2 regions of the Pseudoalteromonas translucida KMM 520 genome follow, and region 1 is predicted to be linked to the other one. Evidence: predicted binding sites of a transcription regulator. Region 1 holds the regulator's gene; the other holds the start of a gene.
What was found. The regulator ArgR, encoded in region 1, controls arginine synthesis, uptake and breakdown. The targets are predictions, from matches to a motif close to ANTGAATANNTATTCANT.
Positions count from the first base shown of each region.

Region 2: a site for ArgR is predicted at 4,124-4,141, ahead of PTRA_RS00925 (2OG-Fe dioxygenase family protein). Genes of this name have one in related genera too.

Region 1 covers NZ_CP011034.1:3,000,881-3,008,356, reverse strand. The annotation lists gene PTRA_RS13915 (NAD-dependent succinate-semialdehyde dehydrogenase) at 1-149, shown strand, start outside; gene PTRA_RS13910 (Fe(3+) ABC transporter substrate-binding protein) at 877-1,881, shown strand; gene PTRA_RS13905 (ABC transporter permease) at 1,882-3,513, shown strand; gene PTRA_RS13900 (ABC transporter ATP-binding protein) at 3,514-4,563, shown strand; gene PTRA_RS13895 (Dyp-type peroxidase) at 4,614-5,513, shown strand; gene argR (transcriptional regulator ArgR) at 5,530-5,997, opposite strand; gene mdh (malate dehydrogenase) at 6,224-7,156, shown strand; gene ispB (octaprenyl diphosphate synthase) at 7,260-7,476, opposite strand, start outside.
Region 2 covers NZ_CP011034.1:191,232-198,707, forward strand. The annotation lists gene PTRA_RS00915 (OmpA family protein) at 56-1,111, shown strand; gene acnB (bifunctional aconitate hydratase 2/2-methylisocitrate dehydratase) at 1,405-4,002, shown strand; gene PTRA_RS00925 (2OG-Fe dioxygenase family protein) at 4,202-4,834, shown strand; gene PTRA_RS00930 (cysteine desulfurase-like protein) at 4,844-6,079, shown strand; gene PTRA_RS00935 (2OG-Fe(II) oxygenase) at 6,099-6,803, opposite strand; gene PTRA_RS00940 (acyl-CoA thioesterase) at 6,837-7,235, shown strand; gene glpD (glycerol-3-phosphate dehydrogenase) at 7,248-7,476, opposite strand, start outside.

The sequences.
Region 1 (7,476 bases):
AGTTTGGCATGATTGGTGTAAACGAAGGTGTTATTTCTAACCCTGTAGCGCCATTTGGTGGCGTTAAGCAATCGGGCCTTGGCCGCGAAGGGGGGCATCAAGGATTAAATGAGTACCTCGAAGAAAAATACGTGTGTATTAAAATTTAAACTGCTTATATGCTCTTGGTGGCTTGCAGTAAAACCACTTTAAGGCACTGTACTAAGACATTGAGTAATTTATTTTAGGCAAAGAAAAGCGCGCTCTATCTCTAGGCGCGCTTGCGGAATCTTCTAATTTTCTGCATCCTGCAATTGAACTTAATCAACTCCAAATTCTTACTAATCCTTGTTATTACAATATTACTTTTTAGTTCTATGTAATGTAGGCGCTCCTGCCTGTATCCTTTATTTCCTAAACATCCTGTAAAACAACGTAAATCCTTTGTTGCTATCCTTTACGCATCATCCTGATGCTATCCTTTAAGACATTCCATTGTGTTGCTCTCCTAGAGCCTGTCCTAAAATCCGTTTTGTATTAGTAACCTAAATCATTGGTTGGTCGAGTAACTTGTCCGTTTCCATTTACTCGTTAAGCATCACTGCTTGGTTGTTAAGTTAATTATAGGCAGTACGATATTTTAAAGAAGTATAGCTTGCTAATTAATTGATATAGTCGCAATGGTTAAAGTTATTTACTTTAAATAAAACAAATGGTTACTGTATTTATCATGGTTTTTCATGTTGTGTTTTCATCATTAGCTGTCACGTTTGTAAGATATGTCTTACGCGGGGTTTCTATTTTAGCGATTTTAACTAGATCAGATTATATAAAGTGTGCACTTTTGAGTAAGGCACGGTAGAATTATTGATAATAGTTATTATTCAGGTGGGAAATATGAAAAAAGTATTCGCAATTGTAGTTGGTTTGGCCGTGTCGGCACCCGTTTTTGCAACTGAGACCGTTAATATTTATTCTTTTCGACAGCCTTTTTTAATAAAACCAATTTTAGATGATTTTACTAAGCAAACTGGTATTAAAACAAATGTAGTGTTTGCCAATAAAGGTTTAATAGAGCGCGTTAAACGCGAAGGTAAGCACAGCAAAGCCGATTTAGTGTTAACGTCTAATTTTAGCGCCTTAATTCAACTTGAAGATTTAGATTTAACGCAAACTATTAGTAGCGAAGCAATTAATAACAACGTGCCTGCGGCATTTCGTGATGGCGATGGGCAGTGGGTAGCACTTACTAAGCGAGTGCGTAATGTTTACTCGTCAAAAGAGCGTGTGGGCGCACTACCTGAGCTGACTTATGAAGATTTGGCCGATCCAAAATATAAAGGGCAAATATGTACTCGCTCTGGTAAACACCCGTATAACTTAGGCTTAGTTGCATCCATGATTGCACACCATGGTGAAGCAGATACCAAAGCATGGCTTGAGGGGGTTAAAGCAAATTTAGCGCGTAAACCACAAGGTAACGATAGGGCGCAAGTAAAAGCAGTGAAAGAAGGTTTGTGCGACCTTGCATTTGGCAATAGTTACTACTTAGGTAAAATGCTGCAAGATGAAACCCAAAAAGAATGGGCAGAAGCGGTAAATATTAATTTTCCGAACCAAATTAATCGCGGCTCACATATAAATGTGTCGGGTGCAGTTATTACAAAATACGCTAAAAACCCTGAAAATGCCTTGAAACTCCTAGAGTATATGACCGACAATAAAGCACAAAACATGTACGCTTCAATTAATATGGAATACCCGGTTAAGCCAGGCGTAGAATTATCAAATTTAGTTGCATCTTGGGGAAGCTTTAAAGAAGATAGCTTACCACTTGATGAAATTAGTAAATATCGTCCGTTAGCGTTAAGGCTAATTGATGAGGTGAAATTCGATCTTTAAATGACTTATAAATTTCAGCTGTCTAAATGGCAGCTTTTTGCATGGTCGACGGGATTATTACTGTCGACCCCATTGTTTTTTCTGCTATTTGAATCTCTACAAGGTAACTCTGAGGTGTTTTCGCATCTTTGGAATACAGTGCTGTGGGATTACATTTCTAATACCGTATTACTCATTTTAGGTGTGTGTGTACTAAGCTGTGCTATTGCCTTACCGCTTGGCTGGCTAACCGCTTATTGTAGTTTTCCTGGTAAAAAACAGTTTGAATGGGCGTTAATGCTGCCACTGGCTATGCCTACCTACATTATTGCTTATGTTTATACCGACTTGCTTGATTACGCAGGCCCAGTACAAAATACTCTCAGAGACTGGTTTGGGTGGCAATCGCCTGATGATTACTGGTTTTTTGATATACGTACTTTGCCCGGCGCTATTGTAATGCTTGCACTGGTGCTTTATCCCTATTTATATTTAATTTTTAAAACAGCCTTGCGTGAGCAGTCTTTTAAATTAGTGCAGGCTAGTCAGCTAATGGGGCTGTCGTCGTGGCAGAGCTTTTTTAGGGTTAGCTTAGTGTTATCGCGCGGCGCAATTGTAGCTGCGCTAGCGCTAATTAGTATGGAAACCATGGCTGACTTTGCCACAGTAAGCTACTTTGCTGTAAGCACCTTAACCACTGCCGTATACGATACGTGGTTTGGTTATTACTCGTTAACCGCCGCGGCTAAAATATCGGGCGTGATGTTACTGTTATTATTTTTAGCCTTAATGGCAGAGCGTTTTAGCCGCCGTAATCAAGCGGTGTTTGAGCGCCAGTCGGGTATAAATAGTGAAGCGCTTTACATATTAAAAGGCAAGTCGGCTTGGCTGGCAACGCTATTTTGCAGTGTAATTTTAATTGTTGCCTTTGTTATCCCTATTGCTGTGTTAATAAAGTACGCCATTGTTTATTTTGATCAAGCATGGAGTAGTGAGTTTTTTAGCTATGCGTGGCAAAGTTTAAAGGTAGCTATAGTAGTAAGCGTAGTAACGCTGTTACTTAGTATATTAGTGGTGTTTTATCAGCGTATAGCCAAGCAAAGCTATCCGCTTCTTCCGGGGCGATTAGCCAGCACCGGCTACGCTTTACCAGGAACAGTACTGGCTATTGCGGTGCTATTACCGCTTACGCTGTTAGAAAACACGGTAAACAGTGTGCTTGATCCGTATGATTTAGATATAGGCCTGTTACTCACGGGCAGTGTATTTACCATTATTTTTGCTTATGTAGTGCGTTTTTACGCAGTAGCACATGGCGCGATTGAGTCGAGTTTTTTACGCATTAGCCCCTCCCTCGACATGGCAAGCCAATCTATGGGCAAAAGCCAAGGCCATACGTTACGTTTGGTGCATTTGCCTTTACTTAGACGCGGGTTGCTTACTGCGGCTTTGCTGGTGTTTATTGAATGCATGAAAGAGCTACCTACGGCTTTGTTACTTAGGCCGTTTAATTTTGAAAGCTTAGCTACACATGTGTTTCAGTATGTGAGCGATGAGCAGTTAGAGCTGGCTTCTATATCGGCATTATTTATTGTGCTGGTTGGATTTATCCCCCTGTATTTTATTAACCGTTCTATGGAGCAACGTAGTTAAATGAGTAGTTTGATTTTACAAGGCGTGAGCTATCAATATAACGGTACTAAGGTTATTCACGAGCTAAATTTAACCATAGGTAAAAACGAAATAGTGTGTTTGTTAGGTGCCAGTGGTTGTGGTAAAACCACCACCCTAAAAGCAATTGCAGGGCTAATAGAAACGCAACAAGGAAGCGTGTTTATCGATGGCAAGCTGGTAAGTAACGCCAATACATTTATCTCGCCAGAGCATCGTAATATTGGCATGATGTTTCAAGATTATGCGTTATTTCCACATTTAACCGTGGCACATAATATTGCTTTTGGCTTAAGTAAAATGAGTAAAGAGCAAAAGCAACAGCGCGTTGATGAAATGCTTAAGCTGGTACATTTAGTTGGCTGCGCCGACAGGTATCCGCATCAGTTATCGGGTGGACAACAACAGCGCGTGGCGATTGCACGTGCACTTGCTTACAAACCAAGTTTACTATTACTTGATGAGCCGTTTTCGAATATAGACACTCAAGTACGCTTTGAATTAATTGCCGATATTCGCCGCATAATTAAAACCCAACAAGTGTCGGCGGTATTTGTTACCCACTCAAAGGAAGAGGCTTTTGCATTTGCAGATACACTGGCTATTATGCATCAGGGTAAAATAGCTCAGCAGGGCACCCCAGAACAGCTTTTTGCTAAACCAAGCTCAAAGGAGGTTGCAGAGTTTCTGGGTCAGGGCATATACTTAAGCGCAGAAGTGTTAACAGCAACTGAATATAAAACCGCTTTTGGCCTAGTGGAGTCGGTTATTGCGCACCAGCATCAGGCTAATATAGGAAAAATATATGTGCGTCCTCATCAAATAGAGCTAATGAGCGACAGTAAAAAAGATAGCCATAGTGAACGCGCCACCATATTAAGCAGTCGTTTTATTGGTTCGGCTTATGTTTACACTGTAGTTATTGCACAACAAGAAATAGAAGTTGCAGCGCAATATGGCCAGTCATTTGTTCAAAATGAGCAGGTTATAATAAAAATAAAACCCCACACGGTGAATTTTTTCGAATCATAAATTAATTTGTTATTCGCTGTGTTTATCTATTTATAAGCTAAGGAATAACAATGGCACAAGCGCAATCAGGGATTTGTGCTGAAGCAAACTTACACGGTTTGCATTTATTTTTTAATGTGTTTGATGGCCAAGATGAGTCATTACGTACAAAACTCAAGCAAGTAAGCGCTATTGAGGAAGAGTTTAGCGATCAGTTTTCTGAATCTATGCTTTCTTGTATGGTGGCTATTGGTGCGCAATATTGGCCGCATATTTTGCCAGAGTATATCCCCAGTGAACTACAAAGCTTTCCTAATATAAATCATAATGAGCACGCAATGAGCGTGCAGCCGTGTGATTTGTTTGTGCAAATACGTTCAGACCGCGAAGACGTTAATCATTTATTTGCGCTGCAAATTTTAAAGTTATTTGCGCCAGACGTAGAGTTGGTGGAACAAATTCGTAATTTTAGATTTTTAGATGGTCGCGATTTTAATGGCTTTATTTATGGTGGAAAAATGCCGCATGGCCGACAAAAGCGGGCAACGGCGTTAATAAATAAACCTGGTAGCTTTGAGGATCAAGGCAGTTATATCCATGTGCAACGTTATAAGCACGATCTAAGCGTATGGCAGCATCTATCGCTAGATGAACAAGAGCAAATAATAGGTCGCACTCGCTTAGATAACACCCTTATAACTCCAGCGCTTGAAACCAGCCATGCACAGCGCAGTGAATTACAAGATGAGCAAGGCCAACCAATATTACTTAATCAAGGCATGCCTTATGGCGATGTTTACGAGCAAGGAATGTTGTCAATTACTTGCTCGGCCAGTGGAACCGCATTTGAACAGGTATTAAAAAGTCGTTTAGGTGAGGGGGAGTGCTATGATCATTGGCTTGATTTTACTCAAGCCGATATGGGGTCTGCGTTTTTTGCACCGTCAGTTGGGTTTTTAAAACAGTTATAACGCGTGTTTTCAAATACTAAACCGTATCAAATAAAATACGTACCCGCTCTAGGGTTAAGTCTATTTCAGATATTTTAGCTGGGGCAATAAAAATAGTGTCGTCGCCGGCTATAGTACCTAACACGCCATCGGCTTTACCTAATGAGTCAAGTAAACGCGCAATGAGCTGAGCCGCGCCTGGACTGGTACGGATAATAATCATCATTTCGTTATGCATTATATCAATAACAAGCTGACGCAACGGACTTTTTGCTGTGGGTACGCCCATTTCTGCAGGCAAGCAATACACCATTTCTTGTTTGGCATTACGCGTTCGTACCGCGCCAAATTTACTAAGCATGCGCGACACTTTGCTTTGGCTTATATTGTCAAAACCTTGCTCTTTTAACGAATCTACTATATCGCCTTGAGAGCCAAAGTTCTCTTCTTTTAAAAGCGCTTTAAATGCTTTTACTAACGCTTCCTGTTTGTCTTGTGGTTGCATAGTTTTTATTTGCTTTTTATTATCCATGCCGCAAATTCTACACAAAAACGAATAATTATGCAGCAGTTGTTTATTTAACTTGCCAGTTTACTGTGTTCAGGCCAAATGTTTTTACAACTATGGTCTAAAATATTACGAAAATAGGCAGGATAAATTTGTTTTTAGTCGCTAATTTCTTTATCTTAGAGCCATAAATATTTCCTACCTCAAATCACGGAGAATTCCAATGAAAGTTGCTGTATTAGGTGCTGCAGGCGGTATCGGTCAAGCGTTGTCTTTATTATTAAAAACAGGCTTACCAGCTGGTTCTGAATTATCACTATATGATGTTGCACCAGTAGTTCCAGGTGTTGCGGTTGATCTATCTCATATCCCTACAGCGGTTAAAGTAGCTGGCTTTGGCGCTGATGCGTTAAATGAAGCGCTTAAAGATGCTGATATCGTACTTATTCCTGCTGGCATGCCACGTAAGCCAGGTATGGATCGTGCAGATTTATTTAATGTAAATGCTGGTATCATCAAAACGTTAGCAGAAGGCATAGTTGCAAGTTGTCCTAAAGCGTTAGTAGGTATTATTACTAACCCAGTAAACGGCACGGTACCAATTGTTGCTGAAGTATTTAAAAAAGCAGGTACTTACGACGCTAAACGCGTATTTGGTATTACTACGCTTGACGTTATTCGTTCAGAAGCATTTGTTGCTGAACTTAAAGGCGTAGACGTAGCAACTGTTAAAGTTCCTGTAATTGGTGGCCACTCAGGTACTACTATTTTACCACTACTTTCTCAAGTTGAAGGCGTGAGCTTTACTGATGAGGAAGTTGCAGCACTTACTCCACGTATCCAAAATGCGGGTACTGAAGTTGTAAATGCTAAAGCGGGTGGCGGTTCAGCTACTTTATCAATGGGTGCAGCTGCAGCTCGTTTTTGTATGTCTTTAGTTAAAGGCCTACAGGGTGAAGACGTTGTAGATTACGCATACGTTGCTGTTGAAAATGGCGATGCAGAGTACTTTGCACACCCAGTACGTTTAGGTAAAAACGGCGTAGAAGAAATTCTTTCTTACGGCGAACTAAGCGCATTTGAAACAAAAGCAAAAAATGACATGCTTGAAACACTGAAAAAAGACATCAAAGAAGGTGTTGATTTCATGGCGTAATAGCCAAAATCAAGTGACAAAAAAGCCTGCGTTTGCAGGCTTTTTTATTGCTCGGAATTTAATTAACCTGCATCCAGGTTAGCTACACATAAAGACAGTAAAGTTAGTGATCGCGATCAACTGCAATACGGGCAAGGCTCACAAGTGCTTGTTTATATTCAGACTCAGCTAAAAAGTCTAAGCAAGCAATGGCTTTGTCGGCTTCAAGTTCGGCCTTTTGCATCGTAAATTCAAGTGCATTCGTTTGTTTAAGTGCCGCTAAAATCTCTTCAAGATGATCCATGCCATTACTGTGCTCTATAGCGTCACGGATCAGCTGT
Region 2 (7,476 bases), 580 kb from region 1:
GGTTGAGCTAGAAAGAATTAGCTATATTTTTAATTGTTAAAATGGGAAGAAAACAATGAAATTAAAATCACTTACAATCGCAATTGCGTTAGCTGCAACTAGCGCATCAGCATTTGCTGCAGAAAAAACTGAAGGTTTTTACATTGGTGTATTCGGTGACTACTATGATGCTTCATGGAGAAACATGCGTGACCAAGCTGGCTTAGATGTAAACGAGTCAACAGGCTGGGGTGCTGAAGTTGGTTACCGTTTCAGTGATTACTGGAGCGCTCGTCTTGAGTATGCAGACATGGACTTTAATGCATTTGACAAGGTTGCTGGCAACCGTAACGGTATTGACGGTGAGCGTTATGGTATCGATGCGCTGTATCACTTTGGTGGTGGTCCTTTTTACGGTCTATTTGGTGTTAAAGAAATGGATGCAGCAATAGATAATACTTTCTTGAACGCAGGTGTTGGTTACCAGCACTTCATTACAGACGGTTTATTTGTTAACGCAGAAACATCTGTTTATCAAGGTCTTGACCGTGGTTATACCGATGTGAACGCTAAATTAGGTATTAACTACTTATTTGGTCAAAGTTCAGTAGCAGAAGAGCCAGTTCAACCAGCTCCAGAGCCAGTAATTGTTGAAGTTGCACCAGTAGACAGCGACAACGATAACATTCCAGATGCAGATGATAAGTGCCCTAACACACCAATGGTAGATGCAGTTGATGCTGATGGTTGTACACTTTATGAAAATAAAGAAGTAACGGTTAAGTTATTAGTAACTTTCCCTAATAATACAGCTAATGTACCAAACAAATACTTTGATGATATCAAGCAAGTTGCAGATTTCATGAAAGAAAATAGCGCAGTAACAGTGCAATTAGAAGGTCATGCTTCTGCACCAGGCGATGCTAGCTATAACCAATCACTATCTGAAAAGCGTGCAAAAGATGTAGCTGCAGAATTAGTTAAAGATGGAATAGAAGAGTCTCGCATTTCTACTGTGGGTTACGGTGAAGACCGTCTTAAAAACCCAGCCAACACACGTGCTGCAAACGCAGAGAATCGTCGTGTTGAAGCACAGTTAACTGCTACAGAAAAAGTAAAAGTTAAGCGTTAATAGCTATTTATTTATATGAACCCAGCTTTATGTTGGGTTTTTTTATGCCTACTAAAAACTAAAATTAAAAATAAATACTAATGATTCTTACTTAATAAACATTCATAGAAATTGATTTTACTTTATCTACTATTCATAATACTTATAGTCGGTATAATCAGTTGCTGAACTGGATAGATTTTCATCTAACCATAAAAGCTTTATAATTAAGCGTTAGAATACTATAAGTATTGGGTAACATTGCGCTTATGAAGCGCTACCGAATACTTTCACGTCACCAAGAGGGCAATATTGTGCTACAAGAATATCGTAAACACGTAGAAGAACGTGCCGCGTTAGGTATCGTACCAGCGCCATTAGATGCTCAGCAAACGGCTGATCTTATTGAATTAATCAAAACTCCACCGGCTGGTGAAGAAGAATTTATTCTCGACTTATTAGCTAATCGTGTACCGGCAGGTGTTGATGATGCAGCTTATATCAAAGCAGGATTTTTAGCGGCAGTTGCTAAAGGTGAAACTAATTCTCCATTACTTTCTAAAGAAAAAGCGGCAGAATTATTAGGTACTATGCTGGGCGGTTACAATATCGCACCTATGATAGACCTACTTGATGACGACACACTTGCACCAATCGTAGTTAAAGGCCTTTCAAACACATTATTAATGTTTGATGCATTTTACGATGTAGAAGAAAAAGCAAAAGCGGGTAACACATTCGCTAAGCAAATTATTGAGTCTTGGGCAAATGCAGAATGGTTTACTAATAAACCAGCTGTTGCTGAAAAGATTTCAGTTACTGTATTTAAAGTAACTGGCGAAACAAATACGGATGACTTGTCACCTGCACCAGATGCATGGTCTCGTCCAGATATTCCACTACATGCTTTAGCTATGCTAAAAATTGAACGTGATGGTATCACTCCTGACAAACCAGGCGAAGTAGGCCCAATCACCCAACTAGAAGAATTAAAAACTAAAGGCTTACCACTAGCTTACGTTGGTGATGTTGTTGGTACGGGTTCTTCACGTAAATCTGCAACTAACTCAGTGCTTTGGTTTATGGGCGATGATATCCCGTTTGTACCAAATAAGCGTGTTGGCGGTGTATGTCTAGGTAATAAAATTGCACCAATCTTCTTTAACACTATGGAAGATTCTGGCGCTTTACCAATTGAGCTAAATGTTGATGAACTTAACATGGGCGAGCAAATTGACATCTACCCATACGAAGGTGTTGTTAAGCAGCATGGTACTGATAAAGTAATCTCTAAGTTTGAACTTAAATCTGAAGTGATTTTAGATGAAGTTCGTGCTGGTGGTCGTATTCCACTAATCATTGGTCGTGGTTTAACAGACAAAGCACGTACATCACTTGGTTTAGGTGCTACTGATATATTTAAAGTACCAACAGCAACTGAAGTATCAGATAAAGGCTTTACACTAGCGCAAAAAATGGTTGGTAAAGCATGTAACGTTGCAGGTATTCGCCCAGGTCAATACTGTGAGCCTAAAATGACAACTGTTGGCTCGCAAGATACAACAGGTCCTATGACACGTGATGAGCTTAAAGATTTAGCCTGTTTAGGTTTCTCTGCAGACTTAACAATGCAGTCTTTCTGTCATACATCTGCATACCCAAAACCTATTGATGTAAACACGCATCACACGCTTCCTGATTTCATCATGAACCGTGGCGGCGTTTCACTTCGCCCAGGTGACGGTATTATTCACTCATGGTTAAACCGTATGTTATTACCAGATACCGTAGGTACTGGTGGTGATTCGCATACACGTTTCCCATTAGGTATTTCATTCCCAGCGGGCTCGGGTGCAGTAGCATTCGCAGCAGCAACAGGTGTTATGCCTCTTGATATGCCTGAGTCAATTTTGGTTCGTTTTAAAGGCGAAATGCAACCAGGTATCACATTACGTGACCTTGTTCATGCAATCCCTTACTACGGTATCAAGCAAGGCTTATTAACAGTTGAGAAAAAAGGTAAAATCAACGAGTTCTCTGGTCGCGTACTAGAAATTGAAGGCGTTGAGCACCTAACTGTTGAGCAAGCGTTTGAATTATCAGATGCATCTGCTGAGCGTTCAGCTGCAGGTTGTACGGTTAAGCTTTCAAAAGAGTCTATTTCTGAATACCTAGAATCAAACATTGTTATGCTTAAGTGGATGATCTCTGAAGGTTATGGCGATGTACGTACGATTGAACGTCGTATTAATGCAATGCAAGACTGGTTAGCTAATCCTGAGCTTATGGAAGCAGATAAAGATGCTGAATACGCTCACGTAGTTGAAATCGACTTAGCTGAGATTAAAGAGCCAGTTCTTTGTGCTCCAAATGATCCAGATGACGCGCGTCTACTTTCTGATGTTGCTGGCGAGAAAATTGATGAAGTATTCATCGGTTCTTGTATGACTAACATTGGTCACTTCCGCGCGGCTGGTAAGTTACTAGATGGCTTTAAAGGTCAACTACCTACTCAGCTTTGGGTTGCTCCACCTACTAAGATGGACAAAGACCAACTAATTGAAGAAGGCTACTATGGCATCTTTGGTCGTGTTGGCGCACGTATAGAAACTCCAGGTTGTTCATTATGTATGGGTAACCAAGCACGTGTTGCTGATAAAGCAACGGTAGTGTCTACCTCTACACGTAACTTCCCTAACCGTTTAGGTAATGGTGCAAATGTATTTTTAGCATCATCTGAACTTGCTGCAGTTGCGGCAATTATCGGTCGATTGCCAACTGCTGCTGAGTATCAAGAGTATGCAGCGAAGATCAATGCAACAGCGTCAGATACATATCGCTACTTGAACTTCCATCGCATGCCTGCTTACACTAAAAAAGCAGACAACGTGATCATTCAACAAGCAGTATAATTTTTACAGCTTATTTAAAAACCCGCTTTTGCGGGTTTTTTATTGGCTAAAATAAATTTTAGATAGTTAATGTTGTTTTTTTGCATTTGTTGTATTAATTTTAGTGGTTAATTGTTTTGAAGTTAAATAATAAAGCAATAAATCCTCTTTGCATGCATTAAAATCCCTGCAATATTATAATTACTATAGCAGGATTTATATGACCGCTTTAAACCCCCAGAATTTACTGCAGCTGCGTTTTATTAACCAAACAAATATTGATTTGGTTAAGCCTTCTTTTGATAACCTGCCGACTAATCCTTATGCAGATGGTGCCTTTCGTAAACGCCGTTACTCTGTAGTTAAACTACAAAATGGTGAGCTAAAGCTACAAGCAACAAAAGCATTTGTACAAGATGATGCAATTAATACTTTTCAGGGTAATGTTGAGCGTAGCTACGAAAATTTAGAGCAAAGCCTACTTGAGTCAGCGGGCATGAAAAGTATTGTGAATGAGTTTCGTCAAATTACTGGGATTGATGAAGAACGTGATATCGAAATTCATCAATTTCGTATGTTAGCGATTGATAGTGATACGCCTGCGGCGCCAGAAGGCGTGCACCAAGATGGTTTTGATCATGTGTGTGTATGTGGTGTATCGCATGAAAACTTAGAGGGCGGTGAGTTGCTTGTATACGAAAACAAGCAAGCCGATCCCTGTTTTAAAATGGCCATAAAAGACGGTATGTTTGCAGTTATTAACGACCGTCAAGTGTGGCATAACGCCACTCCAATGAATAAACTTGATGCCAGTAAACCAGGTTACCTGGATTGCTTTGTATTAACGTCTTAAGGAATGAGCATGAATATAACGCAATTACGTGAGCAATTTCCGGCATTAATGCAAAGCGTTAATGATAAATCCCCCGTGTTTTTAGATGGCCCCGGTGGCTCGCAAGTACCGCAATCGGTACTTAACGCTATGACTGCTTATTTGGGTTATTACAACTCAAATTTAGGCGGAGCATTTTTCTCAAGCGATAAAACCGTTGAGCTAATGGCAAATGCGCGCCAAGCTGCTGCCGATTTACTTAATGCACCTAGCTCACAACAAATTGTATTTGGTCCGAATATGACCAGCTTAACGTTTAGCTTTAGCCGTGCAATTTCACGCGGCTGGCAAGCGGGTGATGAAATTATTGTCACTAACGCGGATCATTTTTCTAACGTTTCGTCGTGGCAGCAAGCAGCTGAAGATAAAGGTGTTAAAGTTAATACTGCGCTTATTAACGAAGCCGACTGCACACTCAATATGGCGCAGTTCGAGAGTTTGCTAAACAGTAATACTAAGCTGGTAGCGGTAACTTACGCCTCTAATACCACAGGCTCAATTAACAATATTAAACGTATTGTTGAGCTTGCTCACAACGTAGGTGCGCTAGTATATGTTGACGCCGTACATTATGCACCGCACGAACTTGTAGACGTACAAGCACTTAATTGCGACTTTTTAGCCTGCTCTGCGTACAAGTTTTTTGGCCCGCATTTAGGTATGGTTTATGGCAAAAAAGAGCACCTTGAAGGATTTACCCCGTACAAAGTTGAGCCAGCTAAAGACGTAGCGCCAGGTCGCTGGGAAACTGGCACGCAAAGCTTTGAAGCCATGGCTGGTTTTATAGCGGCAGTTGATTATATTGCAGCAGTTAGCGAGCTTGACGACAGCCATTCGCGTCGTGAAAAGTTAAATGTTGCCTTTGCTAAAACCAAGCAACACGAAATGGCGCTGAGTGAATACTTTTTAACGCGCTTAGTTAATTACCCGCGTATTAAGCTGTTTGGTATAGATGACTTAGATCGTTTAAATGAGCGTACGCCCACTTTTGCGTTAACGTTTGAAGATTTAGAGCCGCGCGCTGTATCTGAATTTTTAGGTAAGCAACATATTTGTGTATGGGATGGCAACTTTTACGCACAAGGTTTGTGTGAGCAACTCGGCGTACTTGATAAAGGTGGCGTAGTGCGCATTGGTTGCATGCACTACAACACCACCGCAGAGCTTGATCAGTTATTTAATTTGTTTGATGAGCTACTAGGTTAATATACATAAAAAAGGTGCGCTAGCTCTTTGGCGCACCGTATATTTGCTCTGCGCGGTTAAACAATACCCACGAGGTTAAAATATACTTATCGTTAGATACTGGTTTATTGCCACGGTGAGTGTGAGTAAAGTAGCCGGGCGCTATTACCATGGTGCCTTTTTTAGGCGCAATTTTACGCTTTTGATAATAAAACTCCGTTTCCCCACCTTGCTCAACATCGTTTAAATAAAACATAAACAGCAATACTCTATGTAGCGCTTCGTTATGATTTAACTGCGGATAAACTTCGCTGTGCCAATACGGGTAACCGCCTTTATTTACTTGGTATTTTTGCGCCTGAATATTACCTAGCCTAAAAATTTGCTGCACTAATAAGGGCAGTTGTGGTTTACCCACTTCATCAAAGTTTGCGTGTGTTAAGTCAACAGGTTCGCCGCTTTTAGGGTGATATACTTTTAGTCCAAAGGCACCAATCATAATAAAAATATGTTCTTCAATGTATTTAAAAACATACTGTGCAGTGGTTTGTTGAATGTGTTTTAATTGCTCAACGTATTCCGGATGATTGTTTAAGTGTAAGTCGTGGCTATCTTTTTTATTTAAATCGATACCGCCAGATGTCATCCCTTGTTTTATATGCGGGCTTTGAGAAAAGGTAGTGATAAAGTTATCACAAAAGTCATTGCTGAGCGCGTTATCGTATACGCGAATAAAGTCCGTCATAGTTTACCTTTATATAATTATTATTGGATTATTATGTTTATTGAAAAAGTGATGCCGCGCTTTAGTGAAACAGATGCGCTAGGACATATTAACAATACCGTACTCCCTGTATGGTTTGAAGCTTCGCGTGCGCCTATTTTTAGGTTTTTTACCCCAGATTTAAACCCACATGACTGGAAGCTAATTATTGCTAAAGTTGAAGTGTCGTTTGTTGGCGAGTTATTTTATGGACATGAAGTAACCATTAAAACCTCAGTAGAGCATGTAGGTACCAGCTCGTTTGTATTGCGCCAAGAAGCCCACCAACAAGGTAAGTGTTGTGCAGTTGGTAAAACGGTATTGGTACGTTACGATTTTGCAGCGAAAGCAAAGCAATCGCTTTCAGTATCTGAAAAAACGTCACTTAATGCGCATTTAGCCCTAACTAGTTAGTTTGGTAAATGTTTACAGCGGTATTGAGCCATTATAGTTTTGAATATACTGGCTCAGCGCCGTTATTTGCTCAGCATTAAAACGTAAACCTAACTTACTACGACGCCACAATACATCCTCGGCGCAGCGAGCCCACTCGCTATTAACTAAATAATTTACTTCAGTGGCGTATAAACCATGTCCAAAATGCTGGCCTAAATCAGCTACGCTTTGGGCATCTGTAAGTAGGGTATAAGTGCCT